Regions from separate parts of the Microbacterium sp. zg-Y818 genome, predicted to be linked through region 2. Evidence: predicted binding sites of a transcription regulator. Region 2 holds the regulator's gene; each other region holds the start of a gene.
What was found. Region 2 encodes LexA, which represses DNA repair genes until DNA is damaged. Its sites were predicted from a motif close to TCGAACANNTGTTCGA; they were not measured.
Positions count from the first base shown of each region.

Region 1 (9,534 bases), 350 kb from region 2:
CATACAGAGCCGAGACGTCCTCGTAGCGCAACTGCTGCGCGACCTCCGAGAACGAGTCCTGGTTCATGAGGCGCTGGAGCGGCAGGTTCTGGCGGCGCATCGCGCGGGCGATGGCATCCTTGCCCTGCTCGATCGCCTCTTCGCGGCGCTCCTTGGTGAACCAGCCGCGGATCTTGCTGCGTGCGCGGGTGCTCTTGACGAAGCTCAGCCAGTCCTGGCTGGGGCCTGCGTCAGGGTTCTTCGAGGTGAAGATCTCGACGACGTCGCCGCTCTTGAGCTCGGACTCCAGCGGCACCAGGCGCCCGTTGACCTTCGCGCCCATGGTGCGGTGGCCGACCTCGGTGTGCACGGCGTAAGCGAAGTCCACGGGGGTCGCTCCGGCGGTCAGGCCGATGACGCGCCCCTTGGGTGTGAAGACGTAGACCTCTTTGGCGCCGATCTCGAACCGCAGGGAGTCGAGGAACTCCCCCGGGTCGGCCGTCTCGGCCTGCCAGTCGGAGATGTGCGCCAGCCAGGCCATGTCGGCGTCCACCGACTTGGCGCCGGACTTGCCGCCGGCCATCTGCTCCTTGTACTTCCAGTGGGCCGCGACGCCGTACTCGGCCTGCTGGTGCATCTCGTGGGTGCGGATCTGGATCTCCACCGTGCGGCCGCCGGGACCGATGACGGTCGTGTGCAGCGACTGGTAGAGGTTGAACTTGGGCGTGGCGATGTAGTCCTTGAAGCGGCCGGGGAGCGGCGTCCAACGGGCGTGGAGGGCGCCGAGCACGGCGTAGCAGTCACGCACGGTGTTGACGAGCACGCGGATGCCGATGAGGTCGTAGATGTCGTCGAACTCGCGCCCGCGCACCACCATCTTCTGGTAGACGGAGTACAGCTGCTTGGGACGGCCCATGATGCGGCCCCGGATGCGCAGCTCCCGCAGGTCGGCCTCGACCGCTTCTATGACGGACTGCACGTACTGCTCGCGCTGCGGAGTGCGCTGGGTGACCAGGCTGTCGATCTCGGCGTAGAGCTTCGGGTGCAGCACCGCGAATGAGAGGTCCTCGAGCTCGGACTTCACAGCCTGGATGCCGAGGCGGTGCGCGAGGGGCGCATAGATCTCGAGGGTCTCGGTCGCCTTCTTGGCGGCCTTCTCCGGGGGAACGAATCCCCAGGTGCGCGCGTTGTGCAGACGGTCGGCGAGCTTGATCAGCAGCACGCGGATGTCGCGGGACATCGCCACGATCATCTTTCGCACCGTCTCGGCCTGCGCGGCGTCGCCGTACTTGACCTTGTCGAGCTTGGTGACCCCGTCCACCAGCATCGCGACCTCGTCGCCGAAGTCGGCGCTCAGCTGGTCGAGCCGGTAGTCGGTGTCCTCCACCGTGTCGTGCAGCAGAGCCGCGGCGATGGCGCGCGGCCCCAGGCCGAGGTCGGCGAGGATCTGGGCGACGGCGAGCGGGTGGGTGATGTAGGGCTCACCGCTCCGCCGTTTCTGGCCCGCGTGTGCGCGGTCCGCTGCGGCGTACGCACGCTCGACGATCGACAGGTCACCCTTGGGGTGGTGGGTGCGCACCGTCCGCAACAGCTTCTCGACGTCGTCGCGGCGTGCCGCCCGCGAGAAGATGCGCGGGACGAGTCGGCGCAGCGACGATGACTGGGCGGCGGGCACGGCCTCTGTCATGCGCTCACCTCCGGTCGTCTCAACCCGTCAATTCTACGTCCGCCCGCGGTGCGGGCAGGCTGCGCCTCAGGCGTCCGTCAGGGCCAGTTCGCGAGCGGTACGCACCCGCTCGTCGCGTGCCTTGATGGCCGGTTCGTTCTCGCGCATCAGCGAGTACAGGGGTGCGGCGACGAACACGGTCGAGTACGCCGCGACGATCGTGCCGACGAAGATCGAAAGCGAGATGTCGGTGAGGGTCTGCGCGCCCAGCCACAGCGCGCCGATGAAGAGGATCGCGCCGGTGGGGAGGATGGCCACGACCGTCGTATTGATCGAACGCACCAGCGTCTGGTTCACGGCGAGGTTGACCGATTCGCCGAAGAGCCGGCCGGAGTTCTCGCCGTCCTCCGTGGTGTTCTCCCTGATCTTGTCGAACACCACCGTCGTGTCGTAGAGGGCGTAGGAGAGGATCGTGAGGAAGCCGATCACCGCCGCCGGCGAGATCTCGAAGCCGAACAGCGAGTAGATCCCGACCGTGATGATGAGCACGTCGACCAGGCCGATGATCGCGGCGACCGACATCTTCCAGGTGCGGAAGTACAGCGCGAGGATGATGAAGGTCATGGCAAGGAAGATCGCCAGGCCCCACAGCGACTGCCGGGTCACGTCGGCGCCCCAGCTGGGACCGATGAAGGACGAGGTCACCTCGGCTGGCGCGACGTCGTAGACCTCGGCCAACGCCGCAGTGACCGCCTGCGTCTCGTTAGCGGTCATCTGGTCGGTCTGCACGCGGATGGCGTCACCGCCGACGGTGGTGACCTTGGTGGTGGCGCCCTCGACGACCGATTGGACCGCGTCGGTGGCGAGGGCCTGATCGGTCTCGGCCACGTTGGACACGGTGAACTGCGACCCACCCGTGAACTCGATCGAGAACTGGATGGGGCGGAACAGCGGCACGAGGGCCGCGCCGATCACCAGGGCCGCCGCGAGGATGAACCACAGTCGCCGCTTCGGGATGAAAGGCAGCGAGAGCTTGCCGGTGTAGAGGTCGTTGCCGAAGTTGCTCATGGCGCCCATCAGCTGCTCCCCTCCTTCGTGCGGTCGGTATTGCCACCGCGACGTGCGGCTGCGAGCTCGGCCTGTTTGCGCTCGGCGATGGTCTGCCGGCGTTCGGCCTCACCCTTGGCGCGGACGGCGCGTTTGCCGGCGCCCCCCTTGGCGGGGACGATCGGCGTGCGGAACTGCGCACGCCCGCGGTAGACGGCGCCCAGCGCGGCGGGGTCCAGACCCGACAGCGGGTGACCGGATCCGAAGAAGCGGGTGCGTGCCAGAAGCTGCAGCGTCGGGTGGGTGAACAGGATGAAGATGAGCACGTCGATGACGGTCGTCAGACCCAGCGTGAAGGCGAATCCCTTCACCGTCGCGTCGGCGAGGATGTACAGCACGACAGCGGCAAGGACGTTGATCGACTTCGAGATGTAGATCGTCCGTTTGGCGCGGGACCAGCCGTCCTCGACGGCGCTGGTGATGCTCTTGCCGTCGCGCAGTTCGTCTCGGATGCGTTCGAAGTAGACGATGAACGAGTCGGCGGTGAAGCCGATCGACACGATCACGCCCGCGACGCCGGCGAGTGACAGACGGAAGCCCATGCGCCAGGCCAGGATGCACAGGGAGATGTAGGTGAGCACACCCATCACCAGCAGGGACGCGATGATGATGAAGCCCAGCGCGCGGTAGACCGCGACCGAGTACAACGCCACCAGCAGAAGGCCGATGAGTCCGGCGATGAGGCCGATCTGCAGCTGCTGGGAGCCGAGCGTCGCCGAGATCGTGCTCGAGCTCTGCACCTCGAAGCTCAGGGGCAGCGCGCCGTACTTCAGCTGGTCGGCGAGCACCTTGGCGCTCTCCTGCGTGAAGCTTCCGGTGATCTGCGGCTTGCCGTCGAGGATGACGGCGTTCATCGACGGAGCCGACAGCACGAAGCCGTCGAGGATGAACGCGAACTGGTTCAGCGGCGGGCTCTGGCCGTACAGCCGCTGGCTGATCTGACCGAACTCGCGGGTGCCCTGATCGTCGAAGACGAGGTTGACCGCCCACTGGCCGTTCTGCTGGACGATGCCGTGGGTGGCGTCCGAGATCGACGATCCGTCGAGTTCGACGGGCCCCAGCAGGTACTTGACGGTGCCGGACGGGTCGCAGGTGATCAGCGGCTGGTCCGCAGGCGCGGAAGCGGGGTCGTTCGCCGGGTCGGCGCAGTCGTAGGCGAGGTACTGCGCCTCGAGTGCCGGGGTGATCCACGCCGGGTCGCTGCCGCTGGTGGGCTCCGTGGACGGGGTCGCCTGCAGTGACGGATCGGGCTGCGGGTACGGCGTCTCGTTGCCGTCCTCGCCGATGAAGGTGTTGGCGGGGGCGCCGGTGGCCAGCACCGCGCGGAGCTGCAGCTGCGCGGAGGCCTCGATGCGCTCGCGCGTGGCTTCGTCTGCCTCGCCCGGGATCTGGACGACGATGTTGCGGCCGCCCTCGGTGGTGACGTCGGCCTCGCCGACGCCCGAGGCGTCGACACGCTGGCGGATGATCGTGACAGCCTGGTTCATCTGCTCGGTGCTGGGGTCGGCGCCGTCCTCGGTCTGCGCTTCGAGGATGATCTGCGTTCCGCCCTGCAGGTCGAGCGCGAGTTCCGGAACCCACGAGCTCTTGCCGAAGCCGTACACGCCGAGCGCGTTGATGCCGAACAGGAGGGCGGTGATGACCAGAAGTCCGGTCAACGCGCGCCAGGCGTGCCGGACGGGGGTGGAAGTGGCCACGTGTGGTCAGCTTTCTCGCGCGCCGCCGCAGCGGCGAGACGGATCAGGCCAGGGGCTTGGTGCCCGGGTCGGTGTCGTTTGTGCCGCCCGATGCGCGGTTGCGGTCATCGTCGACCGAGGTGATGTCGCCGTCGGCGACATCGGCGACGTACTCGTCTTCGGCTGCCTCGGACTCGATGAACTCGTCTTCGGTGACGACGCCCTCGGCCGGGTCGACGACGCGCAGGATCGCCTGGCTGTGCACCTTGATGTCGACACCCGGCGCGATTTCAACGATGGCCGGCTGGTCGAGGTTCTCGGGGTCGTAGGCCACGATCGTGCCGTAGAGGCCGCCCTGCAGGAGCACCTCGGCGCCGGGAACCGTCTGGCGCGCCTTCGCCTCCTGCTCGGCCTTCTGGCGCTGCATGCGACGGCGTGAGCTCCAGAACATGAAGACGAGCAGAGCGCCGAGCAGCAGGATGAGGCCGTACTCGGCGAAGAAGACAGCGAATTCCATGGAGGTGAGGTCACCTTTCGGTTCGGGCATGCCGTGAGGCACCCCAGCAGAGGTTGCGGCGAAAGCCTTCAGCGATTATAGGTCATCGATGCGCAGCGCCCCTTCGGCGTGCGGAACGCGCAGGTGGGCATATGCCTCGGGGGTGGCGATGCGACCGCGGGGCGTACGCCCCATGAACCCGATGCGCACCAGATACGGCTCCACCACAGACTCGATCGTCTCGGCCTCCTCCCCCACGGTCACCGCGAGGGTGCTGAGCCCCACCGGTCCCCCGCGGAATCGCCGGACGAGCGCGTCGAGCACGGCGCGGTCGAGCCGGTCCAGCCCGATCGGGTCGACGTCGTAGAGCTCGAGCGCGGCGTTGACGTCGGCCTGCGTCGCCGCCGGCCCGCCGTTGAAGGCGCTGGCGCGCCCGCCTTGGCCGTGCACGATGACGTAGTCGCGCACGCGCCGCAGCAGGCGGTTGGCGATGCGGGGCGTGCCGCGGGAGCGCCGCGCGATCTCGGCGCGCGCATGTGCCGGAAGACCGACCCCGAGCACGAGAGCCGATCGCTCCACGACCTGTTCCAGTTCGCTCGGTTCGTAGTACTCGAGGTGCGCGGTGAACCCGAACCGGTCCCGCAGCGGATTGGGGAGCATGCCGGAGCGGGTCGTGGCGCCCACGAGGGTGAACGGCGCCAGCTCGAGGGGGATGCTCGTGGCGCCGGCACCCTTGCCCACCATGATGTCGATGCGGAAGTCCTCCATGGCGAGGTACAGCATCTCTTCGGCGGAGCGGGCCATGCGGTGGATCTCGTCGATGAAGAGCACTTCGCCGGGCGTCAGGCTGGACAGCAGCGCCGCCAGGTCGCCGGCATGCTGGATTGCAGGCCCCGACGACAGGCGAAGCGGACGGTCGCTCTCGTGTGCGACGATCATCGCCAGCGTGGTCTTTCCCAGGCCCGGGGGCCCGGAGAGCAGGATGTGGTCGGCCGGGCGCTGCTGGATGCGCGCCGCCTCGAGCAGCAGCTGCAGCTGGCCGCGCACCTTGTGCTGCCCGACGAACTCGGCCAGCGAGCTGGGTCGCAGCGCACCTTCGACCGCCAGCTCGATCTCGTCCTGCGGCTCGGCGGGGTTCACGGTCTCATCCACCGGCGGGCTCCTTGCGGGAGGGGCCCAGCTGGGCCAGCGTCAGGCGCAGCAGCGCTGAGACGTCGCCCCGCTGGCGCTCGGATGCCGCCTCGGCCACCGGGCCGACGGCCTCCGCTGCGATCCGCTCGCTCCACCCCAGGCCGACGAGGGCGGCCACGACCTGCGCGACGACCTTCTCGTCGGCCTTTCCCGACGCGACAGCCCCGCCCGTGCCGCCGAGCCCGAGGGCCTGCAGCTTGCCGGCGAGCTGAACCACGATGAGCTTGGCCGTCTTGGGTCCGATTCCCGACACGCGACGAAACGGCGCGTCGTCTTCTGCGGTGACCGCCTGCGCGATCTGGTCGACGGTCAGCGAAGCCAGCACGCCGAGGGCGGATTTGGGCCCCACCCCCGACACGCTGATCAGCTGGAGGAAGACGCTGAGCTCGTCGCGGGTGGCGAACCCGAACAGCGCCAGGGCGTCCTCGCGCACGACGAGGTGCGTGTGCAGCACGATCTCGTCGCCTACGTGAAAGCTCCGCGACAGTTGCGGGGTCACCGCGATCGAGAACCCGACGCCGTTGACGTCGACGATCACGCTGTCGGGATCGAGGTGCAGCACGCGACCGCGTGCGGAGGAGATCATGCTCCGAGCCTACGGCCGCCTTCGGATGTTTGTTCTATCGACACGCGCCCGCGGCCGGGGTCGGCCCTGTCGGGTGCCCCGCGGCCAGGCTGTTGCCGAGGCGTTCTCAGAACGGTGGTGGGCCCTCGGCTGCGGCCAGGGCGGTGAATTCGAGCACGCGTCGCGGGATGTCGAGGTGGGTCCGCCCGGTGGGGCTGGTCCATTCCAGGATGCCGTGCAGCTTCTGGATCACGGTCCAGGCGCTGGCGTGTTTGAGGGTGTGGTGCCGGACGCAGAGGTTCGCGAGGTTGCACAACGCGGTGGGTCCGCCTCGCGCGTGGTCGAGGGTGTGGTCGTGGTCGCAGTAGTACACGGGCCTTCGGCATCCGGGGAACCGGCAGTGCTCGTCGCGGGCGTCGAGGTGCCTGCGCTGTGCCCGGTTGGGCCGGTAGGTGTCGACGTGCTGCACGGCGCCGGTGGTCGGGGAGGTGAACACCCGCTCCCAGAGGTCCGTGGTCGCGGCGAGGTGCCGGGCGGTATCGGGGTCGATGGGCCCGTACCCGATGAGTTCGGCCGGCGCGGTGCCTTCGCCGGTGAGGGTGTCGACGGGGATCACGATCTGCACGTGCGCGGTGATCGCCTGCCCCGCGGGGATGCTGCGGGACGAGGCGGGTGTGCTGGCGTGGCCGGTGAGTAGCAGGTCGGTGAGGACGTCGGCCCGGACCTGGTCGGCGGTGCGGGTATCGGTCGCGGCTGCGTCGGTGTCCGCCGGCTCTTCGGCCACGGGCTGCTCATCCGGGTGTGCCTGCACCGTGCCCGTGGCGTCGGTGTCCGAAGGCGCGGCCGCGCCGCCGTCCTCAGGCGTGCTTGCCGCGGGCCCGCTGTCCGTCCCGTCTGCGGCCGCGGCGCGCTGGGCGGCGGCGACCTCGCGGGCGTGTTGGGTGAGCCGGTCGTGGATCGCGTACGCCAACGCCGCCGGGAGCACCGCGGCAAGTTCCGCCATCCCGTCCTCGAGATCCCGCACCCACACCCGCCGCCCGGCGGCAGCCTCGGCGTGACGCTCGGCGAGGGGTACGGGGTGCAGGTTCTGCGCGATCATCGCGATGATCGGCTTGGCCCGCCCCGGTGTCTCCCGCTCGCAGACGACCAGGGCGGCCTGTTCGAACCGGGCGCGCGCGTCGGGGTCGGTGATGCGGACCCCGGCATCCTGAATGATCCGCACGTGCGCCGTGTCGATGGCCCCCGCCCGCAACGCCGCGACGGTCGCGGCGAACCCGGTCACCAGGACGGTCGCGTCGTGCAGGCGGTCCTGGATCACACGGTCGGACCGGCGCAACACCGCGGCGACGTCGGCGGCCATCTCCCGCAACGGCATCTCCCGCTCCCGGCCCGCACTGGACGGCACCAGGGCGGTCCGCGCCGCCGCGATCGCATCCGCCCGCGCCAGCAACCCCAGCTCCTCGGCCTGCAACGCCGCGATCCGCGCCCTCGTGCGCTCCAACTCCCCCAGCACCGCACCACGCGAGCGCGTATCGCGTCTCGTCGTGGCTGCTGGTGAACTGCTCATACCCATAATTCTGCCGAGGTCCACCGACATTGACCGCGCCTAAAACCCAGGCCAAACGGCGATTGTGGATAACTTCTGCCGGCATCCGGCTGTGGAGAAACCGGCGCCTAACACCGGCCAAAAACCAAACCCTCAGCGCCGCGTCACACGCTCGGCATTCGCCCACGCCCGCTGCGCCGGCGTCAGCGTCGCCGAGCCAGAGCCAGAGCCTGAGCCAGAGGCAGAGGCCGTCAGCCCACCGCGCCAGGCATGGCAGAGAGCCAGGGCCAGCGCGTCGGCGGCATCCGCCGGCTGGGGCAACGCGTCGAGCCGCAGCACGCGCGCGACCATGGTCTGCACCTGCAGCTTGTCCGCGGCGCCGTAGCCGGTGACAGCGGCCTTCACCTCGGAGGGCGTGTGGGTCGCGGCAACCAGGCCCCGCTCCCCCGCCAGCAGCAGGGCGATGCCGCTGGCCTGCGCCGTTCCCATCACCGTGCTGCGGTTGTGCTGGGCGAAGACCCGCTCGACCGCCACGACGTCGGGCCGGTGCTCATCGAGCACCGCGCGAAGTCCCGCAGCGATGGCCGCGAGACGCTGCTCGATCGGCAGCGACGGCTCGGTGCGCACGACACCGACGTGCACCAGCGACGCCGAGCGGTTGCGCGCGACGTCGACGACCCCGACGCCGCATCGGGTCAGGCCCGGGTCGACGCCGAGAACGCGGAGAGTGCCGGTGGATGCCACCCGCCTACGCTAGCCCGCGGGTGGTGGCATCCGTCCCAGGCGCTCCGTCCGGTGGGTGCGTTCAGTCGCTCTCGTCGTCGGTTTCGAGCTGGCCCTGCACCTCGGGCGTGAGGTCGAAGTTGCTGAAGACGTTCTGCACGTCGTCGCTGTCCTCGAGCGCGTCGATGAGACGGAAGACCTTGCGCGCGGTGTCGGCGTCGATCTCGACCTTGAGGTTCGGGACGAACTCCACATCGGCCGATTCGTAGTCGATGCCGGCATCCTGCAGCGCCGTGCGCACCTTGACCAGGTCGGAGGCCTCGGTGATGACTTCGAACCCCTGCCCGTGGGGCAGGATCTCCTCGGCGCCGGCGTCGAGAACGGCCAGCATGACGTCGTCCTCGGTGGTGTTCTCAGACGACACCACGATGACGCCCTTGCGGGTGAAGTTGTACGCGACGCTGCCGGGATCGGCGAGGTTGCCGCCGTTGCGCGACAGAGCTGTGCGCACCTCGGCCGCGGCGCGGTTCTTGTTGTCGGTCAGACACTCGATCATGAGTGCCACTCCGTTGGGGCCGTAGCCCT
Region 1 covers NZ_CP126741.1:1,286,671-1,296,204, forward strand. The annotation lists gene QNO21_RS05905 (RelA/SpoT family protein) at 1-1,666, opposite strand, end outside; gene secF (protein translocase subunit SecF) at 1,733-2,722, opposite strand; gene secD (protein translocase subunit SecD) at 2,722-4,449, opposite strand; gene QNO21_RS05920 (preprotein translocase subunit YajC) at 4,493-4,945, opposite strand; gene ruvB (Holliday junction branch migration DNA helicase RuvB) at 5,021-6,076, opposite strand; gene ruvA (Holliday junction branch migration protein RuvA) at 6,069-6,701, opposite strand; gene QNO21_RS05935 (HNH endonuclease signature motif containing protein) at 6,808-8,247, opposite strand; gene ruvC (crossover junction endodeoxyribonuclease RuvC) at 8,380-8,970, opposite strand; gene QNO21_RS05945 (YebC/PmpR family DNA-binding transcriptional regulator) at 9,032-9,534, opposite strand, start outside.
Region 1: the regulator LexA is predicted to act here: its motif matches at 6,723-6,738, upstream of ruvA (Holliday junction branch migration protein RuvA).

Region 2 (9,534 bases):
CGTCGCGGATGCCACCGGACAGCTCGACCTGCACGCCCTTGACATTGCGGACCTGCTTGATCACCTTGCGCAGGACCGCGGTGTTGTTTCCCCGGCCGAACGCGGCGTCGAGGTCGACGAGGTGAATCCACTGCGCACCCTGGCGGGCCCAGGCCATCGCAGCGTCGACGGGGTCGCCGTAGGTCGTCTCGGATCCCGCCTCGCCCTGCGTCAGACGCACGGCCTTGCCGGATGCCACATCGACGGCAGGGAGGAGGATCAGCTCAGGGGTGGACGCGAAATCGTTCATGGCTCCAGGGTGCGGGCTCGGGGGCGCGGCGAAAGCCGCGACAGCACGGGTGGTCAGACAGTAGTGCGGCGCAGCGCGCCGATCCAATTGGACAGCAGGCGGATGCCGGCTTCGCCCGACTTCTCGGGGTGGAATTGGGTCGCCGACAGCGGTCCGTTCTCGACGGCGGCGAGGAAAGGGGCGCCGTGCCGGCTCCAGGTGACGGCGGGCGCCGGGAACGGCGGGATGACGTCGAGCGTCCAGGACTGGGCGGCATAGGAGTGCACGAAGTAGAAGCGCTCCTGTTCGATGCCGCGGAAGAGCACCGAGCCTTCGCCGGGTTCGACGGTGTTCCAACCCATGTGCGGCAGCACGGGGGCGTCGAGCTCGGTGACGGCACCGGGCCACTCCCCCAGCCCCTCGGTGTCCTCGCCGCGCTCGACGCCGTGCTCGAACAGCACCTGCATGCCGACGCAGATGCCGAGGACCGGAAGCCCTCCCGCCAGGCGACGGTCGATGAGCTCGTCGGCGCGGCTGGCGCGCAGGGCGTCCATGACCGCGCGGAACGCTCCGACGCCTGGAACGACCAGCCCGTCGGCATCGCGGATCAGGCCGCGGTCGGCCGTCAGACGGGCGTCGGCACCGGCGGCGATAAGTGCCTTCACCGCGGAGTGCACGTTGCCCGACCCGTAGTCGAGCACCGCGACGAGCGGCCGGTCGGGGGCGTCGCTCACAGCGCGCCCTTCGTGCTGGGCACGCCCTGCACGAGCGGGTCGAGGGCCTTGGCCTGGCGGAACGCGCGCGCGAACGCCTTGTACTCCGCCTCGGCGATGTGGTGGGGGTCACGACCACCCAGCACGGTGACGTGCACGGTCATACCGGCGTGGAAGGCGATCGCCTCGAACGTGTGGCGCACCAGCGAGCCGGTGAAGTGGCCGCCGATGAGGTGGAACTCGTACCCGGCGGGCTCACCGGTGTGCACCAGGTAGGGGCGTCCGCTGATGTCGACGACCGCCTGCGCGAGCGCCTCGTCCAGCGGCACCAGGGCGTCGCCGTACCGCGAGATGCCGCTCTTGTCGCCGAGTGCCTCGCGGATCGCCTGACCGAGCACGATTGCAACGTCCTCGACGGTGTGGTGGGCGTCGATGTCGGTGTCGCCGGATGCACGCACGGTGAGATCGGTCAGCGAGTGCTTCGCGAAGGCGGTCAGCAGGTGGTCGAAGAACGGCACGCTCGTGTCGATGTGGCTGCGGCCGGTGCCGTCGAGATCGAGTTCGAGCTCGACGGTGGACTCGCTGGTCGCGCGGCGCACAGACGCGGTACGCGCCTCGGGACGGGTCATGGCGTCGAGTCTATCGAGGCCAGCGCGTCGAGGAACGCGGTGGTCTCGGCCTCGGTGCCCGCCGTCACCCGCAGGTGCCCCGGGATGCCGACATCGCGGATGAGCACCCCCCGGTCGTACAGCGCCTGCCAGGTCGCGGCGGGATCATCCACGCCCCCGAAGAGCACGAAGTTGGTCCACGATTCGTGGGGCTCGTACCCGAGCGCCTGCAGGGTGGCAGAGATGCGGTCGCGCTGCGCGACGATCTCGTCGACCATGCCGAGCATGACGGGCGCGTGTCGAAGGGCCGCCGTCGCCGCCGCCTGCGTGAGCGCGCTCAGGTGGTACGGCAGACGCACGAGCCGCAGGGCGTCGATCAGCGCCGGATCGGCGGCCAGGTAGCCCACCCGGGCGCCGGCGAAGGCGAAGGCCTTGCTCATGGTGCGTGAGACGACGAGGCGCTCCCTGCCCGGCAGCAACGTGATCGCCGACTGCTGATCGTGGGGCGCGAACTCCGCGTACGCCTCGTCGACGACGACGATCCCGTGGCTGGCCTCGTAGACCGCCTCGACGACGTCGAGCGGCAGCGGCGTGCCCGTCGGGTTGTTCGGCGCGCAGAGGAAGATGACGTCCGGCGATGCGTCGGCGACCTGGGACGCCGCGTCGGACGGGCTCAGGGTGAAGTCGTGCGCCCGGTGGCCGGCGATCCACGAGGCCCCCGTCCCTCGGGTGAGCAGCGGGTACATCGAGTACGTCGGGGCGAAAGAGAAGGCGGTGCGTCCCGGGCCTGCGAACGCCTGCAGCACGTGCTGCAGGACCTCGTTCGATCCGTTGGCCGCCCAGATCTGTTCAGGGCCGAGGCCGTGTCCGAGGTACTCGGCGAAACCCTCGCGCAGCGCCGTGAACTCGCGGTCGGGATAGCGGTTGATCTCGCGGAGCGCCCGGGCCACCGAGTCGAGGATGTCTCCGGCCACCTCGTCAGGGACGGGATGGGTGTTCTCATTGACGTTCAGGGCGACGGGCAGAGCCGCCTGGGGTGCGCCGTACGGGGTTTGGCCGCGCAGATCCGCGCGGAGGGGCAGGTCGTCAAGACTCACGATCACCCCTCCCATGCTAGAGCGCATGGCGCGATCAGCGGTCGGCGGAGTACTCCAGCGGGATCGACAGGCGCTGCCCGGCGGCGACGGCCGAGGTCTCGAGCGCGTTGAGGCGCACGATGGCGTCGATGACGTCGCGCGGATCGGCCTTCGGTGCCACCTCTTCGGCGATGCCCCAGAGGGACTCGCCGGTCGCGACCGTCACGGTCTCGAAGCTGCCGGCGGGTGCCGAGTCGGAGACCGTCGCCAGCGCTCCCCCTCCGCTGAGCACGGCGACCGTGACGGCGGCGACGGCGGGCAGCGCGGCGGTGCCGACGAGCACGCGTCGACCGCGAGAGGTGATCCGCAGCCGCGTGGCGGACGGCGTGGGTCCGGCGAGCTGGATGGTGGTCATGAGTCCTCCTGTGTCGCGATCTTCGCATCCGACTCTCGGCCGGGAGAGCCGGATGCGAAGTTCTCTTCCGAAGTTATCTTCGAAGTTATAGGCTGTCAAGCACGAAACTCGCTCGGAGATCGATCGCACGCGACACGCGCGCACCTCGACCTTTCGGCATCCGTCACCGGATACGGTTTCGATAGGAGCACCCCACCACGGACCTCCGACATTCGAAGACGCTGCCCCATGCGGCGAGACGGGAGAGGGCGATGACCGACGCGACACCGGCCGGCCGCGAGCGGGCTCAGGACAAGCCGCACACGCGCCGACGCAAGAGCCTGAGCGAGAAGCAGCTCGCGATCCTCGAGGTGATCCAGCGATCGATCGCGCGCCACGGCTACCCGCCGAGCATGCGGGAGATCGGCGACGCGGTCGGGCTGAAGTCGCTCTCGAGCGTCACCCACCAGCTCAACCAGCTCGAGCTCAGCGGGTACCTGCGCCGCGACGCCGGCAAGACCCGCGCCATGGAGGTGCTGATCGACCTGCCCGGCTCCGCCGGCGAGAACCCGGCCGACGCGGCACCGTCGGTGGGCGACGCCGCCCTCGTGCCGCTGGTCGGACGCATCGCCGCGGGGGTCCCCATCACCGCCGACCAGCAGGTCGAGGAGATCTTCCCGCTGCCGCGTCAGCTGGTCGGCAAGGGCGACCTGTTCATGCTCAAGGTGAGCGGCGAGTCGATGATCGACGCCGCCATCTGCGACGGCGACTGGGTGGTCGTCCGCTCCCAGGCGACCGCTGAGAACGGCGACATCGTCGCGGCGATGCTCGACGGCGAGGCGACCGTGAAGACATTCCGTCAGCGCGACGGTCACACGTGGCTGCTGCCGCGCAATAGCGCCTTCGAACCGATCCTGGGCGACGAAGCCGTCGTGCTGGGCAAGATCGTGGCGGTCCTGCGGGCGATCTGACGCAGAACGACAGGGAGGGGATGCCGCGACGACTGCGGCATCCCCTCCTGCGTCCCCCCGCCGCTCGCGTCACACGCGCGCGGCCACCTGATCGCGCACACTGCGCGTTGCCGCGACCAGATTCCGCAGCGACTGCACCGTCTCCTCGTAGCCGCGCGTCTTGAGCCCGCAATCCGGATTGACCCACACCTGTCCCACGGGCAGCTCGTCGACCGCTCGTCGCAGCAGCGCCGCGATCTCGTCCGTCGACGGCACGCGCGGAGAGTGGATGTCGTACACGCCAGGCCCGACGCCGCGGGCGAAGCCGGAGCGGCGGATGTCGGCGATGACCTCGCCGCGGCTGCGTGCGGCCTCGATCGAGGTGACATCGGCATCGAGCGCCGCGATCGCCTCGATGACGACCGCGAACTCCGAGTAGCAGAGGTGCGTATGCACCTGGGTGGTCGGAGCGGCGCCGGCGGTGGCCAGCCGGAACGACGCGACGGACCAGTCGAGGTACGCCGGCTGGTCGGCCGCCTTCAGCGGCAGCAGCTCCCGCAGCGCGGGCTCGTCGACCTGCACGATGCGCAGGCCCGCGGCCTCGAGGTCGGCGATCTCGTCGCGCAGCGCGAGCGCGACCTGGTCGGCGGTCTCGGCGAGCGGCTGGTCGTCGCGCACGAACGACCACGCGAGGATCGTCACCGGGCCCGTGAGCATGCCCTTGACGTGCTTCGCCGTGAGACTCTGCGCGTAGGCCGACCAGGCGACGGTGATCGGGGCCGGACGCGCGACGTCGCCCCAGAGGATCGACGGCCGGGTCGCGCGTGAGCCGTACGACTGCACCCACCCGTTGCGCGTCACGGCGAACCCGTCGAGGTTCTCGGCGAAGTACTGCACCATGTCGTTGCGCTCCGCCTCGCCGTGCACGAGCACGTCGAGCTCGAGCTGCTCCTGCAGTGCGATCACCTGCCGGTTCTCCTCGCGGAGGAACTCTCGGTACCGTTCGCCATCCAGACGCCCCGCAGCGTGCGCGGCGCGGGCGCGGCGGATCTCGGGCGTCTGCGGGAACGAGCCGATGGTCGTGGTCGGAAGCACGGGCAGTCCCAGCGCCGCGCGCTGTGCCTCTTCGCGGTCGCCGGCCGCCGCACGACGGTAGTCGCCGGGCGCGAGCCCGGCGGCGCGGGCGCGGACGGAGCCGTCGCGCACCCCCGGCGCCGCACGCCGGTCGTCCAGCGCGTGTGAAGCGGCGTGGAGCTCGTCCTCGATCGCCGCCCTGCCCCGCGAGAGGCCGCGCGCGAGCGTCACCACTTGACCGACCTTCTGATCGGCGAAGGCCAGCCACGACGCCAGGCGGGGATCGAGATCGGGCTCGTCCGAGACGTCGTGCGGCACGTGCTGGAGCGAGGTGGAAGTGGCGGCGGCCACTCCTGCGGCACCGAGGCTGCGCAGCGCAGCGAGACGCTCCCACGCGGCATCCAGATCGCCGCGCCAGACGTTCCGGCCGTCGATGACGCCGCCCACGAGGATCTTGCCCCCCAGCCCGTCGACGACGGGCGGCAGGGAGCCGCGGTGCAGGTCGACTGCGATGGCCTCGATGGGAGCGGCGGCCAGACCCGCCCACGCCGAAGGTGAGAGCTGCGCGTAGCCGGCGGCGACCAGGATGGCGGGACGGTCCGCTGCCGAACCCAGCACGGCGTAGGCGCGCGCAGCCGTCTCGGCCAGGCGCTCCGGCGCCGCCGGCAGGCTCTCGCTCACGAGTGCGGGTTCGTCGAGCTGCACCCACTCCGCTCCGGCGGCACGCAGGGTCGCGAGGAGATCCCGGTACACCGGCAGCAGGTCCTCGAGGCGGCTGAGCGGGTCGAAGCCCTCGGGCGCGGCATCCGTCGCCTTGGCCAGCGCGAGGAGGGTGACGGGCCCCACGACGACCGGGCGAACGGTCACGCCGTCGGCCTTCGCCTCGGCGACCTGGCGGGCGAAGCGGTCCGTCGACAGCGCGAACGCGGTCTCAGGACCGATCTCGGGCACGAGGTAGTGGTAGTTCGTGTCGAACCACTTCGTCATCTCGAGCGGCGCCCGGTCGCCGTCACCGCGCGCGGCGACGAAGTATGCCGACAGCGGAATGGCGCCGTCACCGTCGCGCAGGTCGGCGAAGCGTGCGGGCAGAGCACCGACAGCGACCGCGGCGTCGAGCACCTGGTCGTAGAACGAGAAGCTCTCCGGCACGGACGAGTCCTCCCGCCCGAGCCCGAGTTCGACGAGCCGCTCGCGCGCGCCACGGCGCAGGTCGGCAGCGGCGCGCTCGAGACCCGCTTCGTCGAGGGTTCCGGCCCAGTGCGCTTCGACGGCGGTCTTGAGTTCGCGGCGCCGCCCGATGCGCGGGTAGCCGAGGATCGTGCCGTCGGGGAAGGTGGCGGTGGTCATGATGCGGTCTCCTTGTGTGGGGTGAGGATGCCGGCCTCGCCGAGGACGGCCAGGACGACGCGGTGATCGTTGAAGGCATAGAGGTGCACGCCGGGCGCGCCGTCTGCGACGACCTCGCTCGCCAGCCGGGCAGCCGCGGTCACGCCGATGTCGCGTTGGCCCTCGGCGGTCGGCTCGACCTCGAGGGCGATCGCCAGCTCTGCGGGCAGCTCCTCGCCCGTCAGCTCCAGCACCCGGCGGAGGCGCGCGGGCGAGGTGATGGGCATGATGCCGGGGAGGATCGGGATGTGGACGCCGGCTGCCCGTGCCCGCTCGACGAAGGCCAGATACACGTCGGGATGGAAGAACAGCTGGGTGATCGCGAGCGTGGCACCCGCGGCCTGCTTGGCCAGCAGCGCATCGAGGTGCTGGCCGGCATGCCGCGACCGGGGATGCCCCATCGGGAACGCCGCCACGGCGATCTGGGCGCGCTGGCGGGGCTGCACGCGGGCGGCGCCGGGAAGACCCGGGATCGCCGCCTCGGTGTAGGGGGCCCGCTCCGCCTGCACGCGATCGATCAGCTGCACCAGCTGCGCGGCGCTTTCGAGGTCGCCGAGGAAGGCCTCATCTTCGCCGACACCCGCCGGCGGGTCGCCGCGGAGGGCGAGGAAGCTCGTGATGTCGGCGTCGAGGAACTCCCGGATGAGTGCGGTCGCGCCGGCGTAGGTGTTTCCGACACAGGTGAGGTGCGCCAGCGGCTCGACCGACGTCGTCTGCCGGATGTGGCGCAGCACCGCGAGGGAGTCCCCGCCGGTCGACCCGCCGGCTCCGTAGGTGACCGAGAGGAAGCTCGGGCGCTGCTCGGCCAACATCCGGATCGTCTCGCGCAGCACCTCGGCTGCCGCCGGTGTGCGCGGCGGGTAGAGCTCGAAGGAGAACGGCACCGCCGGTGCGCTCGCCTCGGGCAGCAGGCTCATCTCGCCTCCTCAGGCGTCAGGGGACGCGGCCCATGCGGCCGCATCCACGCATCGTGTGCGTTTCTCGCGGGCGGGTGCCGGGCTCGGCTGTCGCTCCTGGCCTGCCCCCGTGCGGGGCGAGGCGACGATGGGCCAACGGTAACCAGGTCGCTCCTCCGGCTGCGGTCCTGTGACGATCCGTGCCGTTGTGTGTCGCCGCGTAACGTGGGGGCATGGTCGACGTCCTTCCCTACGGTTCCTGGCCCTCTCCCCTCTCGGCTGCGGAGGTCGCCGCGGCATCACCGCGGATCGAGGGGGCGACCTTCGTCGGTGACGGGGTGTGGTGGGGCCAGACCGTGCCCAGTGAAGGCGGTCGCACCACCGTGCGTCGGCGCAATCCGGACGGTGCGGTCTCGGACGTGCTCCCCGCCCCCTGGAACGCGCGGTCCCGCGTGCACGAGTACGGCGGCGGATCGTGGGCGGCCTCGCCCGACGGCACCCTGTTCTTCGTCGAGAAGACCGACCAACGGGTCTATGCGCTGCCCGCCGCTGGCGAGCCGACCCCGCTCACCCCGGACGCCGGCGACGTGCGCTTCGGCGGGCTGAGGTGGCAGCACGGGACGCTCCTCGCCGTGCGCGAGGACCACACCCGCGGGCCGCGCCCGGTGCGGGACATCGTCGAGATCGCGACCGCGGGCGACGTGCGCGTCGTCCCGCTGGGGGGTGGCAGCGACTTCGTGGCCCAGCCGGCGCTCTCCCCCGACGGCCGTCACCTGGCCTGGGTCGCCTGGAACCACCCCGACATGCCATGGGACCGCAGCCGCGTGATGGTGGCGAGGCGCGAGGCGGGCGGCACTGCGACGCCCACGTCGGTCACGTCCGGCACCGCCTCGGCCCTGCAGCCCGAGTGGCAGGATGCCACGACGCTCGTCTACGCCGACGACGTCACCGGACGGTGGAACCTGTGGCGCACGAACCCGGCAGCGGGCACGGCGCCCGAGCCGGTGACGCCGGCAGACGCCGACACCGGCGGACCGCTGTGGGGCCTCGGCCAGCGCTGGTTCGCCGTGCTCGAAGACGCGCGCATCGTCGCCGTCCAGACGAACGGCGACGACGAGGTGGTCGTCATCGGCTCCGACGGCATCGCACGGCCGCTCGAGGTGCCCCCGACCGCGGGGGTGTCGGTCGAGGACGCGGCCGGGACGCGCGTGCTGCTCACCGGGTCGGGCGCGACCCTGCCGTCCGGGCTGTGGCTGGTCGACGTCGACCGTCCCTCGGGCGCGATCACGATCGCCGGCGGCGAGTCCGCGTGGGACGCCGAGTGGATGCCGCAGCCTCGGCCGTTCACCGTCGACGGGCCGCTGGGTCCCGTGCACGCCTACGACTACCCGCCGACGAGCCCCGTCGCCGAGGCGCCCGAGGGAGAGCTCCCGCCGTACGTCGTGTTCGTGCACGGTGGACCGACCGGTCAGGTGGCAGGAGCAGCATCCGGCAAGATCGCCTACCTCACGAGCCGCGGCATCGGCGTGCTCGACGTGAACTACGCCGGCTCGAGCGGGTACGGCCGCGCCTACCGCGAGCGTCTGCGCGGCCAGTGGGGCGTCGCGGATGTCGCCGACGTGGCCGCCGCCGCTGCAGGGCTCGCCGCCGAGGGCCGGGCTGATGCCGCACGCCTCGCGATCGCGGGCGGCTCGGCCGGGGGGTGGACCGTGCTGTCCTCGCTGGTCGGCACCGATGTGTTCGCGGCCGGGATCTCACGCTACGGCGTGGGCGATGCCCGCTCGCTCGCGGAGGACACCCACGACTTCGAGGCCCGCTACCTCGACGGGCTCATCGGGCCCCTTCCCGAGGCGGAAGCGGTCTACGCGGAGCGCTCGCCCCTCAGCCATCCGGAGCGGTTCCGGGTGCCGGTGCTGCTGCTGCAGGGCGCCGACGACGAGGTGGTGCCGCCGTCGCAGTCCGAGGCCGTCCGCGACGCCCTGGCCTCACGCGGCGTGCCGCACGCGTACGTGCTGTACGAGGGCGAGGGGCACGGCTTCCGGCGCGGCGAGACGATCGCCAACGCGCTCGAGTCCGAGCTGTCGTTCCTGGGGCAGGTGTTCGGCTTCGAGACCCCCGGGGTGCCCACCCTGGAGCTCTCCGCCGGCGACTGACACCGCCGGGCGCGGC
Region 2 covers NZ_CP126741.1:932,628-942,161, reverse strand. The annotation lists gene priA (bifunctional 1-(5-phosphoribosyl)-5-((5-phosphoribosylamino)methylideneamino)imidazole-4-carboxamide isomerase/phosphoribosylanthranilate isomerase PriA) at 1-289, opposite strand, end outside; gene hisH (imidazole glycerol phosphate synthase subunit HisH) at 343-1,002, opposite strand; gene hisB (imidazoleglycerol-phosphate dehydratase HisB) at 999-1,610, opposite strand; gene QNO21_RS04190 (histidinol-phosphate transaminase) at 1,607-2,701, opposite strand; gene QNO21_RS04185 (LysM peptidoglycan-binding domain-containing protein) at 2,721-3,080, opposite strand; gene lexA (transcriptional repressor LexA) at 3,332-4,030, shown strand; gene metE (5-methyltetrahydropteroyltriglutamate--homocysteine S-methyltransferase) at 4,100-6,430, opposite strand; gene QNO21_RS04170 (methylenetetrahydrofolate reductase) at 6,427-7,386, opposite strand; gene QNO21_RS04165 (S9 family peptidase) at 7,599-9,518, shown strand.

Region 3 (9,534 bases), 1.4 Mb from region 2:
CGCCGCCGACGATGAGAACGTGCGGTGGGATGCCGAGACCGAGCTCTCCCCCGACCCCGTCGAGTCCTCGTGGCAGCTCGCCGCGATCGCCCCGCTGGGTGAGCTGGACCGCTTCACGCTGCTGCATTCAACGACGCTCGGCGGGCTGCTGCGGCAGATCATCGACCTGACCCTCGACATCGAGCCCCTGCTGACACGCCCACCCGCCGACGACCTCGGCTGATCTGTCCGGTCGCGGATGCGCCTCGGTCAACGCGGCGCGCCAGCCCGCGCGATCGGGGGGTGGGTCCCACGCCCACCGCACCGGCGACTTCGACCGCAGCACGATGGGTTCGCCGCCGGGCGGATGAAGAAGGAACGGTCCCCGCCCGTCGCGCGTGATCTTCCACCCCTGGTTGTGCAGGAGCAGATGATGGAACCGGCACAGCAGGATTCCGCGGTCGACGTCGGTGCGGCCCTGCTCCGCGCACCAGTGGTCGCTGTGGTGCGCTTCGCAGTACGAGGGTGGGCGGTCGCAGCCGGGCCACATGCATCCGCCGTCACGGGCGGCGAGGGCGAGCCGCTGCTTCGCCGTGGACAGTCGCTGCTCGCGCCCGACATCGAGCGGGTTCCCGGCGCCGTCGACGCTCACGAGCACCCTGGCGGTCTCGCACAGCGCCTTGTCGAGCACCGAACCCGGCAGTGCCGCACCCCCGTCCTCGACGCGCGCGACGCCCAGGAGACGCCCGAACGCGTCACGCGCGCCGACGGCATCCCGCACCGCTACCAGCCGCACACCGGGCTGACGCGCCCCGAACACGTCCTCGGCCGAGGCCAGAGCCCCCGCTCGAACGACGTCCATCATGAGGTCGTAGGTCAGCTGCTCGTTCGTGCGCCCATCGCGCACGAGTGAATCGGCGTCGGCCCGCTCGGCCTCGGTCATGAACCGCGGACCGCCTCGGCGCGGACGCAGTGCCGCACCGATGATCGAGTCGACCCACGCGAACATCTCGTCGTCGAAGTCGATGCGGGCGTGGTGTACGCCTTCGCCGTCCGTCCACATGCGCCAAGACCGTCCCTGGAACCGCCGCGCGAACCGGTCCTCGGCACCGGCGGGGTCCAGCGCGTCCCGCACTGCTCGCGCCCGCTTGACCACCTCTTCCACCGGGAGCCCCGGCACCTCGCCCATGAGCTGCTCTGCGGCGACGGCCCAGACCGCTTTCGCGTCGTCCGAGTCCGGCGGTTCGCCGAGCCCTCGGCGGATCGCGTCGTGCTGCGCGGTGGTCACCACCCCCGCGAGCATGGCCTGGCGCAGGTCGGCATGCCACGGTGCGATCGCGGCGTGCGGCGTCCGCTCGTCCTCGCCGCCGTCACCGGTGGAGCCCGCACCGCACGCGTCGTCGAGCAGCGACGCGCCCACGCGCACCGCCCGCGTCGCATCCGCGCGCGACCCGCCCGTGATCTCCTGGATGAGGGCGACCGGCGACCGATGGCCGCGTGTGCCGGCCAGCCCGCCGTGCGGCGCGGCGGACCGCTCGGCGATGACCGCGGCCGTGACGACCGTCAGCCGCTCGAGGCAGCCCATGACGGCGGCGGCCTCTTCGAACACGGCCAGCACGTCGTCATCGGACAGAGCGCGCACCGCCGCCAACAGCTCACCGGGCACGACGTCGAGGTCGCGGTGGCCGCTGACAGCCTGCGCTCTCGTCGCAAACTCGGTGAGGAAGGTCATGCCCTCATCATGCCGCCACCGTCGGACATTTGTTCGATAGTGGCCGGTAAGCTGTGCATGGGTCGGGCGACCCCCGAGCCGGGGAGGGAACCCGCCCCTACTGCCTCACCGCGGCGGGCGCTCCAGCGGCAACTCGCGCGTGGCATCCCACGGCTCGGTCCATCCGAGGCGGTCGAACAGCACGTCGAGCACCATCGCCGTGAACCCCCACACGAGGTGCGCCTCGGGACCCTGACCGACGTGGAAGGCGGGCCCGCGCATCGTGCGCGCGCCGTCGCGCAGCACCGTGACGCCGCGGTTGGCCGGGCTCAGCAGGTCGGCCACGGGCGCGCGGAAGACAGCTGCGGACTCGCCTTCGTCGACGACGTGCACGGGCGACGGATGCCGCCACCACCCGAGCACCGGGGTGACGAGGTGTCGCGAGAATGCCAGCGGAATGGTCTCGAGCGCGCCGAGCACCTCGACCCCGGCCGGGTCGACGCCCGTCTCCTCCTGTGCCTCGCGCAGGGCCGCGGCGACAGGCCCGTCGTCCTCAGGATCGACCCGGCCGCCGGGGAACGCGACCTGCCCGGGGTGTGACCGCAGGGTCGCCGCCCGAGCGAGCAGCAGCACGTCGAGGTCGCGCGAGACCGCGGTGTCGGCGGCGGCGCGCTCGCTGGGCGTGGCATCCAGCACACCGAAGAGGATGAGCACCGCCGCGGGCCGTGATCCGGGTGCGACGGGGAGATCGATGAGCGGCCCGAACGACGGCACGACGGTCGGCTCGCTGCGCCGACGACGCTCCACGTCAGCGGCGAGCGCGGCCAGCTGTGCGCGCGCGGTGTGAGGGGCGTCCGGAACAGGCATCGCTTCAGGCTACGCCGCCGACGGATGCCGGCGCGTCAGCAGCCCCTCCCCCCACCCCCGGTCGCTGAGCGAGCGAGCGAAGCGAGACGAAGCGCCCCCACCGACCGGGCCGAGGGCGGGACGGAGCCCCCTAGTCCGTCCCGCCCCCGACCCAGACATACGGCGCGTGCGTAGCGATCGCACCCGCCCGCGCGCGCTGAGCCAACAACAGCGCGCCGTCCAGCGGGTCTCCGACAGCCGGCTGCACCCGAGCGTCGGGACGCAGCTCCGCGACCGTCTGCTCGAACGCCTGCGCCAGCAGGCCCCCGGCACGGAACACTCCCCCGGTGGTCGCGATCACCGCAGGCAGCGACCCCTCGAGCGCGGCGACGCCGCTGCGCGCGGCCTCCCGCCCCGCCTCTGCCGCGATCGCCGCTGCCGAAGCGTCACCGGCGGCTGCCAGTGCCAGCACATCGGCAGCGAAGGATGCCAGCACGCCGGCGCGATCCGGCCGGGTGTACAGCTGCGACGGCCAGGTGACCGGATCACCGAGTCGCTCCCGGGCCGCCCGCAGCAGTTCGGAGCCTGCGGCATCCACTCCGTCATAGGCGCGCATCGCCGCGATGAGTCCCTGCAGGCCGACCCAGGCGCCGGCGCCGCGGTCGCCCAGCAGGTGCCCCCACCCGTCCACCCGCCGCCAGACGTCGCGGCCGTCCGTGCCGAAGGCGATCGCACCGGTCCCGAGCGCCACGATCGCCCCGGCTTCGCCGCCCAGCGCGCCCAGATGCGCGGTCACGGCATCCACGGCCACGGCCACCGCCACCGGCCGCCCGGTCAGCTCACGAAGCTGGGCCGACAGGGCTGCGGCGAACCGCTCCGGCTCGGCGACCAGGGTCGCCAGACCCGTCGCGCCCACCCCGACGCCGCCGAGTTCCGCGACGACCTCCGGCCACTCCTGCGCAGCCCGCGCCACCAGCGACGTCACGGCGCCCGGCACCGTGCTGCCCCCATCCGTCACGCCGATGCGCTCTCCCGAGAACTCGAGACGCTCCCCCGAGGGCGCACCCTCGAGGCGCAACCCGACCCGGCTCCCCGAACCGCCGATGTCGAGCCCGAGCAACGACGTCACTTGCTCATGCCCGCGGTCAGGCCCGACACGATCTGCTTGGTGGCGAAGAGGAAGAGCACGACGAGCGGAATCGTCGCCAGCGTCAGCCCCGCGAAGAGGGTCGCCCAGTCGGTCTGGTACTCACCGAAGAACCGGGTGATGCCTACCGGCAGCGTGTACGCGTCACGGTCGCGGATGAGGATCAGCGGGTAGAAGAAGTCGTTCCATACCGGCACGAATCGGAAGACGATGACCGTGGCGATCGCGGGTTTGACCAGCGGCAGGTGGACCCGCCAGAAGGTTGCGAAGGGTCCGGCCCCGTCCAACCGGGCAGCCTCGTCGAGCTCGATCGGCAGCTGCCGGAAGAACGCCGCCAGCACGAAGGTCGAAAAAGGGATGCCGAGAGCGGCATACACCAGGATGAGGCCCCACAGGTTGGAGATCATGCCGACCGAGTCGAGCAGGAAGAACAGCGGCAGGATCGCCAGGTACACCGGCAGCATGAGGCCCGAGAGGAACAGTCCCTCGAGCGTGGTGAAGATGCGCGACCGCGTGCGCGCGAAGGCGTACGCGGCCAGCAGGGACACGGCGGTGGACAGGACGACCGATGCCACGGTGACGAAGATGGAGTTGAAGAAGTAGGTGTCGAACGACGCCGTCACCCACGCCTTCTGGTAGCTGGTGAAGTTCGGCGGCAGCGGCAGGCCGAGGGGGTGCTGGGCCATGTCCTGCGTCGTACGCAGGGAGTTGGACACCATGAGCAGCAGCGGCGCGATCGAGATCGCGGCGTACAGCCACAGGAACGTGCTGGCGGCGAACCCGCCCGCCGTGGCGCGGGGGCGGTTGCGGGGCGCCTCCCCGGCGGCGGATGCCGCGCGCCGCGAGCGTGTCGTGGGGGTGAGCGTGGCGGTCATCAGAAGAGCTTCCGTTCTGCCCGGCGCAGCATGACGGTGAAGGCCACCGCGATGCCGAAGATGAAGAGGAACAGCAGGGTCGCGATCGCCGAACTCGTGCCGATCGCGTTCGACGACCCCGACTCGAAGGCGGTGCGGTAGAACAGCAGGCTCAGCACGTCGGTGGCGCCGGCGGGGTTGCCCTGCGAACCGCCCAGGGCGTACGGGATCGGGAAGGCCTCCATCGCGCCGATGAAGGTCAGCACGCTCACGGTGCCGATCGCGGGGATCATCAGCGGCAGCGTGACGGAGCGGAACCGCTGCCACGACGTCGCGCCGTCGAGCGACGCGGCCTCATCGAGCTCCTGCGGGATTCCGCCGAGCGCTGCGCCGTACAGCAGCACCGGGAACCCGATCCACTGCCAAGCGGTCACGAACACGACCACCCAGATCGCCGTCTGCGGGTTGCCCAGCCACGGCTGTGCGAACTGCTCGAGCCCCACCGCGCGCAGCACCGCGTTGACCGGACCGAACAGCGGCGACAGCATGAGCGACCAGAGGTAGCCGATCACCAGCGGCGAGACCAGGTAGGGCAGCGTGTACATCGTCTGGAAGAACCGCTTGAGCCGGCCCATCCGGTGCAGCAGCACCGCGAGACCCAGCCCGACGGTGTTCTGGAACACCATCGCCCCGAAGAACAGCATCAGGTTGTGGACGAAGGCGTTGGGGATGTCGGTGCTGTAAGGCAGCTTGGTGAACAGCGTGACGTAGTTGTCGACCCCGGCGAAGTCGCCGCGGACGATGCCCGTCCACGAGAAGAACGAGTAGCTGAGCGCGGTGAACAGCGGATAGGCGATGAACACCGCGAACAGCACGAGCGCGGGGAGGACGAAGACCATGCCCGCCCGGCGGGACAGGGTCACGCCGGTGGTGACGCGCTTGCGGCGCGCCTTCGGCAGGGCGATGGCGGACATGGTCTTCGTCACTCCTCGTTGAATGGATGCCGTCAGCTGACGACGTCGGGGGCGCGGGTCACTGCCCGGGCGTGAACCACTGCGAGATGCCTGCCTGCAGGTTGGCCGCCGCACCCGCGGCATCCACCTCGCCGAGGAACATCCGCTGGATCTCGGTGCCGAGCACGGCGGTTCCGAGCGGCTCGCCATAACGGAAGTTCACCAGCAGCAGGTACGGGGCCTGGCTGGCTTCGTAGTTGTCCCACGCCTCCTGCATGACCTCGTCGGAATAGGTGACTCCGGGGATCGCCGAGAACTGGTTCAGCTCGTCGGCGACGAGCTGGCCGAACTCGGGGGTTGCCAGCCAGTTGAGCAGCGTGAACGCGGCGTCCTTGTTCTTCGACTTGGCGTTGATCGCGAAGTTGCCGTCGGCGTAACCGGGCGAGACGGGCTGGTCGAGCACGGCGTCCTCGGGGAGCGGCACCTGGTACGAGCCGAACTCGAGGTCGGGCGCCTGGTTGCGGAACGTCGCGATCTCGAACGAGCCGCCGGGGAACTGCGCAGCCTGACCCGAGGTGAACTGGATCTGGCTGTCGGTGTAGCCGACACCCACGACGTCGGGCGTGAGGTACGGCTGCACCTCCGAGATGATCTCGAGCGACGCGACGTAGTCGGGGTCGGTGAAGTCGGTCTCGCCGGCGAGCACCTTCTGCTCGAAGTCCGACCCGCCGTAGCGGGCGCTTCCCATGACATCGGCGAACATCGGCAGCACCCAGTCGTCCTTGGCGCCCAGGGCCATCGGCGTGATGCCTGCGGACTTCAGCGCCTCGTTGACCTCGATGAACTCATCCCACGTCGTGGGCACCTCGAGCCCGTTGTCGTCGAAGATCTGCTTGTTGTAGAACATCTGCAGCGTCTGCGTCGCCAGCGGCACGGCGTAGATCTTTCCGTCGTCCTTGCCCTTCGCGCCGGCGATGACGCTCTCGGCGATGGCGTCGAGTCCCTCGACCTCGCCGTCGATGGGCTCGAGCTGGCCGGCCTCGATGTTCGGCTGCAACTGCCCGTAGGCGCGCACCATCGGCACGTCAGGTCCGTCGCTGCCGGCGAGCCCGGTGGTGAGGATCTGGTTGTACTCGGTGTTCTGGAACGCCTCGAACTCCACGGTGATGCCGGGATTCTGCTCCTCGAACACGTCGAAGATGGTGTTGTAGGCCTCGACGTCCTCGGTGCGCCACGACCAGACGGTGAGCGTGACGTCCTCTTCGGTCGCCGCGGTGTCGTCGTCGCCGCTGTTCGCGCTTGGCGCGCAGGCGCTGAGCACGAGCGCGGACCCCGCCACGAGCGCGGCGGTGGTGAGGAAGCGTGTCCTCATGGGGTTCTCCTTCGGTGTGGGTGATCAGGTCGGGTACGACTCGGTGGTGCGCGGGGCTGCGTCGGCGAGCGCGGCGCGCACGGACCCGTCGTTGCCGGTGAGCAGGGCACGGGCATCGGTGGGCGCCACGTCGGCGAGCGCGGCGACGATCGCGGTCTTCAGCTCGCCGTCGGCGGCGGCGAGCACGTCGCGCGCGGCCTGCTCGTCGAGACCGGCTGCCTGCTGCAGAATGCGCACGGTCCGAAGTCGCAGCTTGGCGTTGGTGGCCACGACCGACACCATGAGGTTCGACCACGTCCGCCCGACGGCGACCATGAGCGCGGTGGAGAAGCCGTTGAGCACGAGCTTCTCGGCCGTGGCGGCCTTCAGTCGCGTGGAGCCGGTGAGCACCTCCGGTCCGGTGTCGACGACGATGTTCGCGTCGGCGAGCGGCGCCAGGGCGGCCTGCGGGTTGCTGGAGACGAGCACGGTGTAGGCGCCGCCGTCGCGCGCGGCGGCGAGTGCGCCGCCGACGTAAGGGGTGTTGCCGCTCGCGGCCAGGCCGATGGCGACGTCGTCGGGGCCGAGGCCCGCGGCGTCGGCACGGCCGGCGGCCTCGGAGTCCTCGGCATCCTCCACCGCCTTCACGAGCGCCGCCGGTCCCCCGGCGATGTGGCCGATGACCCGTTCCGGCTCGAGGTTGAACGTGGGCAGCAGTTCCGCGGCATCCAGCACGCCCAGGCGCCCCGACGTGCCCGCGCCGAAGTAGTGCACTGTGCCGCCGCGGCGGAACCGCTCGGCGGCGACGTCGACCACCTCGGCCAGCTGCGGCAGGATCGCCTCGACCGCGTCGACAGCCACCCGGTCCTGCGCGTTGAGCAGGCGCAGCACCTCGAGACTGGCCAGGGCGTCGAGGTGGGTCGACGCGTCGAGGCGCAGCTCGGTGGGAGGCAGCGGAAGGGGGTGCACAGGCATCGGCCGGACTCGTCCTAACACGTCATCGGGTGGTCGAGAACCCAGTATGGACAAAACTGTCGCCCTTGCAAAGGTTCTCGGTTATTTTTTTCATGTGCGTAACGAGAACGACATCGATGCGGTCCTCCGGGCGGGCCTCGACGACGGCGTCTTCCCTGCCGCCGCACTGCTCATCGCCATCGACGGCGAGGTGGTGGCCGAGCACGCCGTCGGCCGCACCCGCGCGTGGGACGCGGAGGGCGCCCCGGCCGCCGAGGCGTGGCCAGAAGCGGATGCCGCGACCCGTTTCGACCTCGCTTCGATCACCAAGCTCGTGACCGCGGCGACGCTGCTGACGCTGCTGCACGAGCGCGGCGGCGACGCGTCGCTGCCCGTGGCTCAGGTGCTGCCGGAATTCGCAGAGCCTTCGCTGCAGAACGTCACCGTGGCGCACCTGCTCAGTCACACCGCGGGGTTCCCGCCCGAATGGCACGACCGCTCCCCCGACCCCGGCGCGGCGCGGTTCCGGACCGGGGCGCGGCGCGTCGACGCCCCGGGCGCGCACCGGTACTCGTGCGTCGGGTACATCTGGGCGGGGTTGGCCGCCGAGGCGCTGGGGGGCGCCTCGCTCGACGTGCTGGCCGAGCGGTGCGTGCTCGCGCCGCTGGGGATGCGCGAATCGGGATTCCGGCCGCCCGCGGTGCTGCGCGACCGCGTCGCGGCGACCGAGTTCCAGACCGACCCGGCGCGCGGCATGGTGCAGGGCGAGGTGCACGACGAGACCGCCTGGGCGCTCGGCGGGGTGGCCGGCAACGCGGGCCTCTTCGGCACCGCGCGCGACCTGCTGCGCCTCGCCGAGGCGCTGCGCCTGCCGCCCGGTGACAGTGCGCTGCCGGCATCCGTCGCGCGGGCGATGACCACACCGGTCGCCGTCGCCGACGACGGGTACGGGCAGGCGCTCGGGCCGCGCATCGACGAGACGTGGACGGGTGGACTGCGGCGGCCCACCGTGAGCCACACCGGCTTCACGGGCACCGCCGTCGCGACCGAGCCGCGGGGGCGGCGGTCGGTAGTGTTCTTGACCAACCGGGTGCATCCGCAGCGCACCTCGGCCGAGCCGATCCAGGCGATGCGTCGCCGGGTCACCGATGCCGCCGCGGCGGCCTGGGGAGACCACCGATGACCGACGTCTTCGTCTCACTGCGTCAGCACATGCCGTCGCTGTCCAAGGCCGAACGGCGCATCGCCGACGTCGTGCTCGACCAGCCGTCGGTGGTGGTCGAGTCGTCGATCACGCGGCTGGCCGAGCTCGCCGACACGTCGCCCGCGTCGGTGGCGCGGTTCTGCCGGGCGGTCGGATTCGGCGGGTACAAGGACTTCCGCATCGCGATCGCGGCGGCCCACAGTCGCGAGCAGGCCGCGCGCGAGCTGTTCCGCGTCGACGACGCCGACATCGACGCGACCGATTCGGCGCTCGACGTGGTGACGAAGGTGGCCTACGAAGAGGCGCGCGCGATCGAGGAGACCGCGCGCAGCCTCGACCTCGAGGCGCTGGATGCCGTCGTCGCCGCAATCAGGGGCGCGCACCGCATCGACGCATTCGGGGCCGGGTCGAGCGGGCTGACGGCACAAGACCTGCAGCTGAAGCTGCACCGCATCGGCGTGCCGACGTTCTGCTGGTCCGACGCGCACCTCGCCCTGACGTCGTTCGCCCTGACCGGGCCGGGCGGGGTGGCGGT
Region 3 covers NZ_CP126741.1:2,381,291-2,390,824, forward strand. The annotation lists gene QNO21_RS11170 (LON peptidase substrate-binding domain-containing protein) at 1-223, shown strand, start outside; gene QNO21_RS11175 (HNH endonuclease signature motif containing protein) at 128-1,711, opposite strand; gene QNO21_RS11180 (NUDIX hydrolase) at 1,817-2,557, opposite strand; gene QNO21_RS11185 (BadF/BadG/BcrA/BcrD ATPase family protein) at 2,688-3,665, opposite strand; gene QNO21_RS11190 (carbohydrate ABC transporter permease) at 3,662-4,558, opposite strand; gene QNO21_RS11195 (carbohydrate ABC transporter permease) at 4,558-5,511, opposite strand; gene QNO21_RS11200 (ABC transporter substrate-binding protein) at 5,570-6,862, opposite strand; gene QNO21_RS11205 (N-acetylmuramic acid 6-phosphate etherase) at 6,887-7,816, opposite strand; gene QNO21_RS11210 (serine hydrolase domain-containing protein) at 7,911-8,978, shown strand; gene QNO21_RS11215 (MurR/RpiR family transcriptional regulator) at 8,975-9,534, shown strand, end outside.
Region 3: the regulator LexA is predicted to act here: its motif matches at 1,733-1,748, upstream of QNO21_RS11175 (HNH endonuclease signature motif containing protein).